3 regions of the Pseudomonas sp. LBUM1660 genome follow, and region 1 is predicted to be linked to each of the others. Evidence: predicted binding sites of a transcription regulator. Region 1 holds the regulator's gene; each other region holds the start of a gene.

Region 1 (4,552 bases):
GTTTCCGAGAAGCGTTTGAGCAGGGTTTCTTCGTCGGCGTCCAGGTACAACACATCACACTTGATATGCCGGCTGCGGACTTCTTCGAGCAATTCCGGAAACCGCGAAAGGTGGCTCGGCAGGTTGCGTGCATCGATGGATACCGCGACCAGGGGTTGTGCCAGCTCGGTATGAATAAGTGCGCGCTCGGCCAGTTCCGGCAGCAATCCGGCGGGCAGGTTGTCGATGCAGTAGTAGCCGTTGTCCTCGAGAACATCGAGTGCGGTACTTTTACCTGAGCCGGAACGGCCACTGACAATGATCAAACGCATGATTAGTGACCGTTTTGCTCGTCCAGGACAACCTGATACAAGGCTTCGTTGCTCGGGGCGCTACGCAGTTTTTCGCGTACTTCCTTGCGATCAAGCATGCTGGCGATCTGGCGGAGCAGTTCCAGGTGCGCATCGGTAGCTGCTTCCGGGACCAGCAGAACAAACAGCAGGTCAACCGGGGCGCCGTCGATGGCGTCGAAATCAATGGGTGCGTCGAGGTGCATCAGGGCACTGATGGGCGAGGTGCAGCCCTTCAGGCGGCAGTGGGGAATGGCGATGCCGTTGCCAAAACCGGTCGAACCGAGTTTTTCACGCGCAATCAGAGCCTCAAAGACATCTTGCATTTCCAGATCCGGCACTTCCCGGGCGATCAGGTTGGCAATTTGCTCGAGGGCTTTCTTTTTGCTGCCGCCCGGCACGTTCACGAGGGAACGGCCGGGGGTCAGGATGCTTTCAAGTCGGATCATGGGTTGGGAGTGTTAACGACCGGTAGCGCCCTGAAGGAGGCTTTGGGTCTTTTCCTTATGCTTTTTGAGTTGTTTATCCAGCTTGTCGGTCAGTGCGTCGATCGCCGCATACATATCGGTATGCTCCGCGTTGGCGACCACTTCATTGCCGGGAATATGCAGCGTGGCTTCGATTTTCTGCTTGAGCTTTTCGACCGTCATCGTGACCTGCACGTTGGTGATCTTGTCGAAATGCCTCTCTAATCGTTCGAGTTTTTCGCCGATGTAGGTGCGAAGAGGTTCGGTCACTTCCAGTTGGTGTCCACTGATGTTGACTTGCATACAGCTTCTCCTTCGTTGCCAGTGCATAAAGCGGTAGATCAGATGATCTACCACTGGAACGCTGTGGCGTGGCTCTACATCAACCGCTTGCGTTCGCTCGAAGGCGCGATCCCGAGGGATTCGCGGTACTTGGCGACGGTGCGGCGAGCCACCTGAATGCCTTGTGCCTCCAGTAAACCAGCGATCTTGCTGTCACTCAACGGCTTTTTCTGATTTTCCGCGGCAACCAGTTTTTTGATGATCGCGCGGATCGCTGTGGACGAGCATTCGCCGCCTTCGGAGGTGCTGACATGGCTGGAAAAAAAGTATTTCAGTTCATATATGCCCCGTGGGGTATGCATGAATTTCTGCGTGGTCACCCGTGAAATCGTCGACTCGTGCATGCCCACCGCCTCGGCAATATCATGCAGCACCAGCGGTTTCATCGCTTCGTCGCCGTACTCCAGGAAGCCGCGCTGATGCTCGACAATCTGGGTGGCCACTTTCATCAGGGTTTCGTTGCGGCTTTGCAGGCTTTTGATGAACCAGCGAGCTTCTTGCAACTGATTGCGCATGAAGGTGTTGTCGGCGCTGGTGTCGGCGCGGCGCACAAACCCGGCGTATTGGGCGTTGACCCGCAGCCGTGGCACCGATTCCTGGTTCAGCTCGACCAGCCAGCGCTCGTTGTCCTTGCGCACGATGACGTCAGGGACAACGTATTCGGCTTCACTGGACTCGATCTGCGAGCCCGGACGCGGGTTGAGGCTCTGCACCAGCTCGATGACCTGGCGCAGTTCATCTTCCTTGAGCTTCATGCGGCGCATCAGCTGGCTGTAGTCGCGACTGCCGAGCAGGTCGATGTAGTCGGTGACCAGGCGTTTCGCTTCGGCCAGCCAGGGGGTCTTGGCTGGCAGTTGGCGCAGTTGCAGCAGCAGGCATTCACTCAGGTTGCGGGCGCCAATGCCGGCCGGTTCGAATTGCTGGATGCGGTGCAGGACGGCTTCGATTTCGTCCAGTTCGATGTCCAGTTCCGGATCGAAGGCCTCGAGAATTTCCTCAAGGGTTTCGTCCAGGTAGCCCTGATTGTTGATGCAGTCGATCAGGGTCACGGCGATCAGGCGATCGGTGTCGGACATCGGTGCAAGGTTCAGTTGCCACAACAAATGGCTTTGCAGGCTTTCACCGGCCGATGTGCGGGTGGTGAAATCCCACTCGTCGTCATCGTTGCTCGGCAGGCTGCTGGCGCTGGTCTGGTAGACGTCTTCCCACGCGGTATCGACGGGCAGCTCGTTGGGAATGCGCTCGTTCCAGTCGCCTTCCTCGAGGTTATCCACCGTCGGGGCGGTTTCCTGGTAGGAGGGTTCCGAAATGTCGGCGTTGGGGAGCTGTTCGGCTTTGTCGGCCAAAGGGTCGGCGTTATCGAAGTCGTCGCCTTCTTCCTGGCGTTCGAGCATCGGATTGGACTCCAGGGCCTCCTGGATTTCCTGTTGCAGGTCCAGGGTCGACAATTGGAGCAGGCGGATAGCCTGTTGCAGCTGCGGTGTCATCGTCAGCTGCTGGCCCATTCTCAAGACTAGCGATGGTTTCATGGCAGGGGCTTAACACCTTATTCGCCGGCGCACATGCGCCATCCACTACAGGGCGCCGGAGCGCCAAACATAAGCAAATTATATGCCCGAAACTGCAGCGTTTGCCTAGAGCGCTGTAACAATAAAAAAGTATTGATTTTTTATCGAGACAAGCGCTCGGACAATCAGCCAGACACCTTAGCGCTTAAAGGCGGAATTCATGGCCCAGATACACTTCCTTGACCAGTTCGTTGGCCAGGATGGTGGCGGAGTCACCCTCGGCGATCAACTGGCCATCGTTGACGATGTAGGCGGTTTCGCAGATATCCAGGGTTTCACGGACGTTGTGGTCAGTGATCAGCACGCCAATGCCTTTGGCCTTGAGGTGGTAGATGATCTGTTTGATGTCGCCCACCGAAATCGGGTCCACACCGGCGAATGGTTCGTCGAGGAGGATGAATTTCGGGTTGGTGGCCAGTGCCCGGGCGATTTCCACCCGACGACGCTCACCGCCGGACAGGCTCATGCCGAGGTTGTCGCGGATGTGGCTGATGTGGAATTCCTGCAGCAGGCTTTCCAGCTCCTTGCGACGCTCTGCCTTGTCGAGTTCCTTGCGGGTCTCGAGGATGGCCATGATGTTATCGGCCACCGACAGTTTGCGGAAGATCGACGCTTCTTGCGGAAGATAGCCGATACCGGCCTTTGCACGACCGTGCATCGGCTGGTGGCTGACGTCTAGATCGTCGATCAGTACGCGACCCTGATCGGCCTGTACCAGGCCAACGATCATGTAGAAACAGGTGGTCTTGCCGGCGCCGTTAGGACCCAGCAGGCCGACGATCTGACCGCTGTCAATGGACAGGCTGACGTCACGCACGACTTGGCGGCTCTTGTAGCTCTTGGCCAGATGCTGAGCTTTCAGAGTTGCCATTACGGGGCCTTTTTCTCGTCGGTTTTTGGCTTGGGCTGGATCACCATGTCGATGCGCGGACGCGACTCGGTGACCTTGTTGCCCGTGGCGCGACCGGCGCTCGCCAGCTTTTTCACCGTGTCATAGACGATTTTCTCGCCTTGGGTGACGTTGTTGTCCTTGTCGATGACTTTTGCACGATCGATCAATACGACGCGGTTTTGCGAGGCGTGGTACTGGATGGTCACTCCGTAGCCCTGAACCGGCTTGGTGTCGCCAGCCGTCTGCATCTGCTCAAAGTAGGCAAGGTTGCCCACCGAGGTCACCACATCGATGTCGCCAGCCGGGGTACGGGTGATGGTCACGGTATTGCCGGTGACCTTCATCGAGCCCTGAGTGATGATCACGTCACCTTTATAGGTGGCAATGCCATTCTTGTCGTCCAGTTGGGCGTCGTCGGCCTGAATGCGGATAGGCTGCTCTTGATCGTTCGGCAGAGCCCAGGCGCTCACGCTTCCCAGTGCTGCGCCCAGACTGAGCAAAATAGGGAGAGTTTTAACGAGCCTCATACTGTCCTCTTACGTTCGATAGCAGGTGTATCCTGCTTTCTTTCAAATACGCTTTCATTCCGTTGCCTGTCGATACACCGCCAGCGCCGTCGATTCTAACGGGTTGATCGGTCTGCGCATATTGCTGCTGCGGGAACACTGTCATTCGGGTGGTGGTAATCAGGGTTCTGCGGTTTTTCTCGTCGAAACGCGTGATGCGCACCGAGTCAATCAGCTCGACCTGAGTGCCGTCCGGGTTGACTTCGCCGTGCTCACTCTGGACGTGCCAGGGAAACTGGGTGCCACGAAACATGTTCAGGTCGGGGTTGGTCAGCAACGTCACCTCGGTCGCCTTCAGGTGTTCAACCTTGTCGGACGTCATCTCGTATTGCAATTTGCCGTCTGGCAGGTACTGCACGCTGTGGGCGTTGAGCGCGTAATAGTCGAT
Region 2 (4,552 bases), 1.4 Mb from region 1:
GGCCGCCGCTTCCAGACCTTCTTCGGTTTCGTCGTCGTCGCCTACTTCGAGGTCGTCGTTTTCCAGATCATCGTCGCTCATGTTCTACCTCATGACTTGCGAAAAGCAGATTAGTTATAGCCCAGCTTCACCGTCTGTCGACAGCCGCCGGAAAAATTCAATAACCGCTGGTGACCAGCGGTTCATGCCTCTTCACCGTGCACGGTGGCAAGGACTTTACGGGCACCGCCAAAATCACGGTGCTCGCCCAGATAAACACCTTGCCAGGTCCCTAGCGCCAGTCGGCCTGCCGAAATCGGCAAACTGAGCTGACAGCCAAGCACGCTGGCCTTGAAGTGCGCCGGGAGGTCGTCCAGGCCTTCGTCGTTATGCTCATAGCCGTCTGTTCCTTGTGGGATCAGACGATTGAAAAATCGTTCGAAGTCGCGACGTACCGCCGGATCGGCGTTCTCGTTGATGGTCAACGACGCCGAGGTATGCTGCAGCCACAAATGCAACAGACCGACCCGACACGCCCTGAGTTCAGGCAGGCCGGCGAGTAACTCGTCCGTTACCAGATGAAAGCCCCGGGGCCGTGCCCGCAGGGTAATCAGAGTTTGTTGCCACATACAGTTCTCCGCACGTTCGGGGCGCATTCTAGCGCGCTCAGGGAAAAAACAAAGGCCCTAATATTCCTTCAATCATGTAAGCCATTGGCCGCAGAAAAACGCCCGTCGTAAACGCCACTAAACGTGTACGAAAAAACCTTTCAGCAGTCCCTTCACTGACAAACGCCAGACAAAAAAATGCCCGGCAAGCCGGGCAAGTTTTTTATGCGCGTATTACAAGTTGTAGCCGCGTTCGTTGTGGAGTGCCAGGTCGATGCCGACAGCTTCTTCTTCTTCGGTGATACGCAGCCCCATGACAGCGTCCAGAACCTTGAGAATGATGTAGGTGACGATCGCGGTGTAGATCACCGTGAAGCCCACGCCTTTGCACTGAATCCAGACTTGAGCGGCGATGTCGGTGACGGTGCCGAAACCACCCAGGGACGGTGCGGCGAACACACCGGTCAGGATCGCACCGAGGATACCGCCGATGCCGTGTACACCGAAGGCGTCCAGGGAATCGTCATAACCGAGTTTGCGTTTCAGGGTGGTGGCGCAGAAGAAGCACACCACGCCCGCAGCCAGGCCGATGACCAGAGCGCCCATCGGGCCCACGGTGCCAGCGGCCGGGGTGATGGCGACCAGACCGGCCACAACACCCGAAGCGATACCCAGTGCACTTGGTTTGCCGTGAGTGATCCACTCGGCGAACATCCAGCCCAGTGCCGCGGCGGCGGTTGCGATCTGGGTCACCAGCATCGCCATACCGGCGGTGCCGTTGGCCGCAGCAGCGGAACCGGCGTTGAAACCGAACCAGCCTACCCACAGCATGGCGGCGCCCATCAAGGTGTAACCGAGATTGTGCGGGGCCATCGGAGTGGTCGGGAAGCCTTTACGCTTGCCGAGCACGATGCACGCAACCAGACCGGCCACACCGGCGTTGATGTGCACCACGGTGCCGCCCGCGAAGTCGAGCACACCCCAATCCCACATCAGGCCGCCGTTGCCGGACCAGACCATGTGCGCAATCGGTGCATAAACCAGGGTGAACCACACGCCCATAAAGATCAGCATGGCGGAGAACTTCATCCGCTCGGCGAAGGCACCGACGATCAGCGCAGGGGTGATGATGGCGAAGGTCATCTGGAAGGTGATGAACACCGCCTCAGGGAACAGCGCCGCAGGACCGGTCAGGCTCGACGGCGTGACACCGGCGAGGAATGCCTTGCCCATGCCACCGAAGAACGAGTTGAAGTTGACGACGCCCTGCTCCATGCCGGTGGTGTCGAACGCGATGCTGTAGCCATAAATGACCCACAGAATGCTGATCAGACCGGTAATGGCGAAGCACTGCATCATCACGGAAAGAATGTTTTTGGAGCGAACCATGCCGCCGTAGAACAGCGCGAGGCCGGGAATGGTCATGAACAGCACGAGGGCTGTCGAGGTCATCATCCAGGCGGTATCGCCGGAGTTGAGGACTGGGGCCGCCACTTCGTCTGCCGCCATAGCCAGGCTGGGCATTACGAGGGACAACAGGGCTCCTAGCCCTGCGAATTTACGCAGAGTCATATTGTTTTCTCCTGGGGCGTTGGGTTTGTGGCGGCGTTTAAATCGCGTCGGTATCGGTTTCGCCGGTACGGATGCGAATCGCCTGTTCCAGATTGACCACGAAGATCTTGCCGTCACCGATCTTGCCGGTGTTGGCGGCCTTGGTTATCGCCTCGATAACCCGGTCCAGATCCTTGTCGTCAATGGCGACATCGATCTTCACCTTGGGCAGGAAATCGACCACGTATTCCGCGCCGCGATACAGCTCGGTGTGACCCTTCTGCCGACCGAAGCCTTTGACTTCAGTAACGGTAATGCCCTGCACGCCGATCTCGGACAGCGATTCGCGCACGTCGTCCAGTTTGAACGGCTTGATGATGGCAGTGACTAGCTTCATGAAAACTCTCTCCCGAATTGGTGGACTTGCCCCAGGAAAACAAACCCGGCTCAAGTCTAAGCGCAGTGCCTGGCTTTGTAACGCATCGTCGGCCTTACCTGCCCGTCCGACGCCAGCTAACCGCTCCTCACGAAACAACTCCCCGTTCCGCTTGGCGCACTGCATTCGTCACAGCGACTGCATCAGTGCATGGGTTACTACTGACTAAGCAGAAAGCTTGCCATCTCGCCAAAACCCACTGAATTCAACCCCTTGACCGCTGCCGACAGCCGCTTCCCTCAATCGGCCCGACGGATACGCACAACAACAGTGCGCGGCCGTCCGTCCCCATGCGCGAAAAGCGTGCATCCCTGCTGTCGGAATTGACTATAGACACTGCGTGATACACTGCCCGCCATTGTTGACAGGACATTTCCCATGCTCGCACCCAAAGACTTCCTCGACGCCCTGACCGGCACCGCCTCCCGCCTCTTCAGCGGCGACACCCCGTTGCCGAAAAGCGAAATTGAAAGCCAGTTCAAGTCTTTGTTGCAGAGCGGCTTCAGCAAGCTGGATCTGGTGAGCCGTGAAGAGTTTGATAGTCAGATGGTTGTGCTCGCACGGACTCGGGTACGGCTGGAGAGTCTTGAGGCGAAAGTTGCGGAGCTGGAAGCGAAGCTCAATCCGCCTGCCGAGTAACACCGCACATCCCCGATGAAATGCGATCCCCTGTGGGAGCGGGCTTGCTCGCGAATAAGGTCACCTCGGTCCTCCAGCCATCCCACACTGGATAGACCACCCTTGTAGGACCTGCCGAAGGCCGCAATCTCCTGATCTGTCGCCCCGCCACCATCTCGGCAACGTCCTACAAAGATCACCACCGCCGTCCGATAGCGCCGCGAAGCCCAGGTTCCTAAGCTCATCCCCAGCTGAATATTTCAGCACTGGGTTTGGCGACCTGGATAGCATCTAAACGCATCGCGACCACGTTCGAATCAGGGAATTATTCCCATCTCGAATTATGGCGGCTGTGCGTGGGAGACCTTCGGGTCTGCCGGTTTCCGGATGCACCGGTTCGCCAACCCGCGCATAGCTGCCACCCTTTTCGTTTGGCGACGATCAGAGGCAGTTTCCTTAATTCGCATCCGGGAGCTGCACCATGAATGAAAACTATCTAATCCCCCACGTCTTCACCCGCCACAAACTCCACCTTCACGCGCTTTTGATCGAAAACCAGCCTTGGTTCAGCGCCCGAGACCTCGGCCGTCTGCTTCGCCTATTCCTCGACGAACGCGCCGTCCGAAAACTCGATCCCGATCAACATCAATCCGCGCGAGTCGTTATCCACGGCACCCTCGATAACACCCTGCTAATCAGCGAATCCGGCGTCTACGCCCTGCTCGTCTACCACTACTGCCCCGAATACCGAGGCCTGCGTGAGTGGCTGACCCACGACGTAGTGCCAGCGCTCAGAGATGCCCAACAACCGACGTCAAGCGAACGCCCGGTCCTGAGTCTGTTGAACTGGCCGGAGATGTCATTGAGTTTGCTGCACTGGAATAATCAGCCATGGATTCGGTTGCAGGATGTTCCGCAACTGTTGCCGAGCGGAGAGCAGACGCAGCGCCCGGTCAACGTGCCATGGTGGAAAAAAGCTTCGCGAGCGCTGCATTCGCTTTAAGCGCTCATCCACGCTCGATTTCGGCGCTGCGATGATCGTAGCTCGATTGCAGATTCAACCAGAATTCGAGCGTGGTATTCAAAAGCATGGATAGCTTCTTCGCCAGACCAACACTGACATCCCTCTGCCGTCTCAGAACGTCGCTCACTTCGGCCTCAGGCTCGCTCAGCGAACGAGCCAAAGCCGCTGTTGTAATGCCAAGTGGTGTCAAAAACTCCTCGCTGAGAATTTCACCAGGATGAATCGGCCGCATTCCAATCCGGTGCATTTACGTCTCCTATGGTTGCGTTTAGCCGTGATCATAAGCAGCAACCTTCATCTGGCAAGACCCTCCGAGCGCTTTCACTGGCGTCCTTC
Region 3 (4,552 bases), 1.0 Mb from region 1:
ATGGCACTGGACGGCGTGATCCAGACCACCGAGGCCGACGAATTCATCTACCACGAGATGCTCACCCACGTGCCGATCCTGGCGCACGGCACCGCCAAGCGCGTGCTGATCATCGGTGGTGGCGACGGCGGCATGCTGCGTGAAGTGGCCAAGCACCGCAGCATCGAGCACATCACCATGGTCGAGATCGACGGCACCGTGGTCGACATGTGCAAGGAATTTCTGCCGAACCACTCCAAGGGTGCGTTCGATGATCCACGCCTGAACCTGGTGATCGACGACGGCATGCGTTTCGTCGCCACCACCACCGAAAAATTCGACGTGATCATTTCCGACTCTACCGACCCGATCGGTCCGGGTGAAGTGCTGTTCTCCGAAAACTTCTACCAGGCCTGCCGTCGCTGCCTGAACGAAGGCGGCATCCTGGTCACCCAGAACGGCACGCCGTTCATGCAGATCGAAGAAGTCAAAACCACCGCGGGTCGCCTGCGCAGCCTCTTCCCGGACTGGCACTTCTATCAGGCCGCGGTGCCAACCTACATCGGCGGCTCGATGACCTTTGCCTGGGGCGCGACCAACACCGCTTATCGCAAGTTGTCCCGCGAAACCCTGCAACAGCGTTTCGCCGGCAGCGGCATCATCACCCGCTACTACAACCCGGAAATCCACATCGGCGCCTTCGCCTTGCCGCAATACGTGCTGCAAGCGGTGAACAAGCCAAGCAACGACTAAACTGAAGATGTGCGCATAACCCCTTGTAGGAGCGAAGCTTGCTCGCGAAAGCGGTGCATCAGGCAATATACAAGTTGACTGATACACCGCTTTCGCGAGCAAGCTTCGCTCCTACAGGTTCCTGTATTTTTTTCATACCTGCATGCGGTAATCCGTTTGAACGATCACTCAGACCAAAAGTCCAGATGGTTGTAAGCCCATTTGCGGGTTTGATCGAGGAGGCACTGATGCAAAAGTGGAAAATCACTTTCGTAGATGATCACGGTGAAACAGTCGATGAAGTCTTTGAGTGCGACGAGTGCCCGGATAACGAGCAAGCCGCGAAACTCATCAAGGCCCGGCTCCTTCCTGTCGCCGCCGAACTGGATCTGAATGATCTGGAAGGGCGAACCGCTGATGCCAGCGTCAAAAGTCTCAAAGCCCAGAACAGCATTCAAATCCTCGGCATCACGCCAATCTGAACAACACCTGTCTCATTCTTATCCAGGCCTTGGCAGCGCCTCTGTCTTGGGGCTACTCTGCAATCGAGATCAGCGAACGGATCGCTAAGGTCTGGTCTTGTCAGCTACATGCTTGCTTCCCACCGGCAACCTGGTTGCCGCATCGCTCGCACCAATCGGTTGCGCGTGCCGGGAATACGGAAAGTCTATCCATCAATTTGAGGGGGACGTTTCATGAGCACAGCCTATCAAGAAGACATCAGCAGCAGCGTGTTGCGCCGCATGAAAGAAGGCGGTTTCGATTTTTCACGATTCCATCCCATCGAGTTCTACGCCATTTTCCCGGACGAGGAGCGGGCACGCAGGGCGGCAGGGCAATACAAGGGTGAATCCTTGAACGCGCAGATCAGTGTGCGCGATGACGGCGCATGGGCACTCGAACTGAGCAAAGTCATGTACGCCACCTACGATGACATCGGCGATTTCGAGCAGGGTTTCGAGGCGGTGGTTGAGCCTCTGGGCGGCATCCTCGAAGGGTGGGGGGTCAAGCAGGAAGTACGAGGGCGACTCGCATAACGTTATGAACAGTGACAACACTCAGCAACGGCTGACCTTCGGGTTGGCCGTTTTCGTTTATGGCGCCCGGAATATTCCCTCGGCAAAACCCTGAAACAAGAATCCCGACGCAAAAAAAACCGCCTGAGCAGGCGGCTAAAGGGAAGTTCGTTCAGGTTTTACAGCGAATGCGCGGATTATCCGCACCGCCGGCCGGGCAGTGAAATCAACTCTGACTATGCTGGTGATAGGCGACAACGTCGCCTTGCAATGAAGCGGGGGCGATCAGGTTGGGGCGTTTGCTGCACAGGATTGGTGCGGTGCAAACGGCGTGATTATCCAACTGGTTGATAACAAAGCGTTTCTGCCGATGGCACGGGCCTTGCGAAGCCTAGATGTCCGGGTGACAAGGAGTACGGCATGATCCGCACCTATTTTGATGAGATGTACGATGCCGGCGGCCAGGTCCGCCCGCATTATCGGGAGTTTGCCCGTTGGCTGGCCGAGACGCCTGACGAGCTCTTGGCACAACGGCGACGCGAGGCCGATCTGTTATTTCATCGCGCCGGGATTACCTTCACGCTCTACGGGGACGAGCAGGGCACAGAGCGCCTGATTCCCTTCGACACCATCCCGCGCAGCATCCCTGCCAGCGAATGGCGGATCGTCGAGCGCGGCTGCATCCAGCGAGTCAAGGCGTTGAACATGTTCCTCGCCGACCTCTACCACGAGCAGCGCATTATCAAGGCCGGCATCATCCCGGCCGAGCAAGTGCTGGCCAACGAGCAATACCAGTTGGCGATGCAAGGGCTGGATCTGCACCGCGATATCTACTCGCACATCTCCGGTGTCGATCTGGTGCGCGATGGCGACGGCACGTACTACGTGCTCGAAGACAACCTTCGTACACCCAGCGGCGTGAGCTATATGCTCGAAGACCGCAAGATGATGATGCGGCTATTTCCCGAGTTGTTCTCGGCCCAGCGCATCGCGCCGATCGACCATTATCCGAACCTGCTGCTCGACACCCTGAAAAGCTCCAGCCCGATCGATAACCCGAGCGTGGTGGTGCTGACGCCGGGTCGCTTCAACAGCGCGTTTTTCGAGCATGCCTTCCTGGCGCGGGAGATGGGCGTCGAGTTGGTCGAGGGCGCGGACCTGTTCGTGCGTGACGACAAGGTGTTCATGCGCACCACGGACGGACCGAAAGCCGTCGACGTGATCTACCGTCGTCTCGACGATGCGTTCCTCGACCCGCTGGCGTTCAACCCGGATTCTATGCTCGGGGTTCCAGGGCTGCTGTCGTCTTACCGCTCGGGCAACGTGGTGCTGGCGAATGCCATCGGCACCGGGGTCGCGGACGACAAGTCGGTGTATCCGTTTGTCACGGACATGATCCGTTTCTACCTGGACGAAGAGCCGATCCTGAAGAACGTGCCGACGTTCCAGTGTCGCAATCCTTCTGAACTTTCCCACGTGCTGGCCAATCTTCCAGACTTGGTGGTCAAGGAAACCCAGGGCTCCGGCGGTTACGGAATGCTCGTGGGGCCGGCGGCGACCGCGGCGGAAATCGAGTCGTTCCGCGCGCGGATCAAAGCCAAGCCTCACGCGTATATCGCGCAACCGACGTTGTCCCTGTCGACCTGTCCGACCTTTGTCGAAAACGGCATCGCGCCACGCCATATCGACCTGCGTCCGTTTGTATTGTCTGGCCGCGAAACCCGGGTTGTGCCCGGCGGTTTGACCCGTGTCGCCCTGCGTGAAGGCTCTCTGGTGGTGAATTCCTCCCAGGGCGGCGGAACCAAGGACACCTGGGTGGTCGAGGATTGAAGGAAGCCTGCCATGTTAAGTAGAACTGCCTCGGATTTGTATTGGATGTCGCGTTACCTGGAGCGGGCGGAAAACCTCGCACGGATGCTCGACATCAGTTATTCGCTGTCGCTGATGCCGCAGGATGGTCGCGGTGACGGTCTGCACGAACTGGCCATGCCGCTACTGATCACCGGCACTCTGGACGATTACCTGGAACGCCACGGTGATTTGCACGCCGAGCGGCTGCTGCATTTCTTCGCGCTGGACGCGGCCAACCCGGCGAGCATCTACAGCTGCCTGGGCTCGGCGCGGGCCAGTGCCCATGCCGTGCGTGGCCGAATCACCGCCGATATGTGGGAAAACATCAACGCCACCTGGCTGGAGATTCGCGGGATTGCCGAACAGGGGCTGAGTCGCTACGGCATGAGCCGTTTTTGCGAGTGGATCAAGGAACGTTCCCACCTGTTCCGTGGCGCGTCCTACGGCACGATCATGCGTAACGATGCGTTCCGCTTCATTCGCCTGGGAACGTTTATCGAACGGGCCGACAACACGTTGCGCCTGCTGGACGCCCGCTACGAAATGGCCGGCGATCAAGCTGAAGCGGTTAGCGACGGCACGGCTCACGCGTATTACCAGTGGAGTGCGTTGCTGCGTGCGCTGTCCTCTTTCGAGGCCTACACCGAAATTTACCGCGACGCCCCCGGCGCCCGGCATGTGGCCGAGTTGCTGTTGCTGCGCGCCGATGTACCGCGTTCCCTGCGCGCCTGCACCGAGGAAATCGACCAGATCCTTGCCCAACTGCCGGGGGCCAATGGCCGTCCCGCGCAACGCCTGGCAGCGGAGATGGACGCGCGCCTGCGCTACACCGGCATCAACGAAATTCTCGACGAAGGCCTGCACGCCTGGCTGACCGAATTCATCCCGCTGGTGCGCCAGTTGGGTAACGCCATTCACAGTTCCTACCTGGAGGCTGCATGAGACTTTCCATTAGCCACGAAACCACCTATCAC

The links. The regulator sigma-54, encoded in region 1, starts transcription at its own class of promoters, with help from an activator protein. The targets are predictions, from matches to a motif close to ANTGGCATNNANNTTGCTNT.
Positions count from the first base shown of each region.
Region 2: glnK (P-II family nitrogen regulator) is a predicted target of sigma-54. The motif match lies at 2,741-2,760, and genes of this name have one in related genera.
Region 3: ACA068_RS09875 (circularly permuted type 2 ATP-grasp protein) is a predicted target of sigma-54. The motif match lies at 2,097-2,116, and genes of this name have one in related genera.

Region 1 covers NZ_CP166795.1:1,076,078-1,080,629, forward strand. Annotated here, with positions in the region: gene rapZ (RNase adapter RapZ) at 1-311, opposite strand, end outside; gene ptsN (PTS IIA-like nitrogen regulatory protein PtsN) at 314-778, opposite strand; gene hpf (ribosome hibernation-promoting factor, HPF/YfiA family) at 791-1,099, opposite strand; gene ACA068_RS04925 (RNA polymerase factor sigma-54) at 1,174-2,667, opposite strand; gene lptB (LPS export ABC transporter ATP-binding protein) at 2,852-3,577, opposite strand; gene lptA (lipopolysaccharide transport periplasmic protein LptA) at 3,577-4,125, opposite strand; gene lptC (LPS export ABC transporter periplasmic protein LptC) at 4,112-4,552, opposite strand, start outside.
Region 2 covers NZ_CP166795.1:6,121,766-6,126,317, forward strand. Annotated here, with positions in the region: gene sutA (dormancy-specific transcriptional regulator SutA) at 1-81, opposite strand, end outside; gene ACA068_RS28500 (secondary thiamine-phosphate synthase enzyme YjbQ) at 183-608, opposite strand; gene ACA068_RS28505 (ammonium transporter) at 822-2,159, opposite strand; gene glnK (P-II family nitrogen regulator) at 2,197-2,535, opposite strand; gene ACA068_RS28515 (accessory factor UbiK family protein) at 2,953-3,213, shown strand; gene ACA068_RS28520 (BRO-N domain-containing protein) at 3,674-4,195, shown strand; gene ACA068_RS28525 (HigA family addiction module antitoxin) at 4,200-4,463, opposite strand.
Region 3 covers NZ_CP166795.1:2,091,759-2,096,310, forward strand. Annotated here, with positions in the region: gene speE (polyamine aminopropyltransferase) at 1-732, shown strand, start outside; gene ACA068_RS09865 (hypothetical protein) at 960-1,193, shown strand; gene ACA068_RS09870 (ribonuclease E inhibitor RraB) at 1,407-1,748, shown strand; gene ACA068_RS09875 (circularly permuted type 2 ATP-grasp protein) at 2,148-3,557, shown strand; gene ACA068_RS09880 (alpha-E domain-containing protein) at 3,570-4,520, shown strand; gene ACA068_RS09885 (transglutaminase family protein) at 4,517-4,552, shown strand, end outside.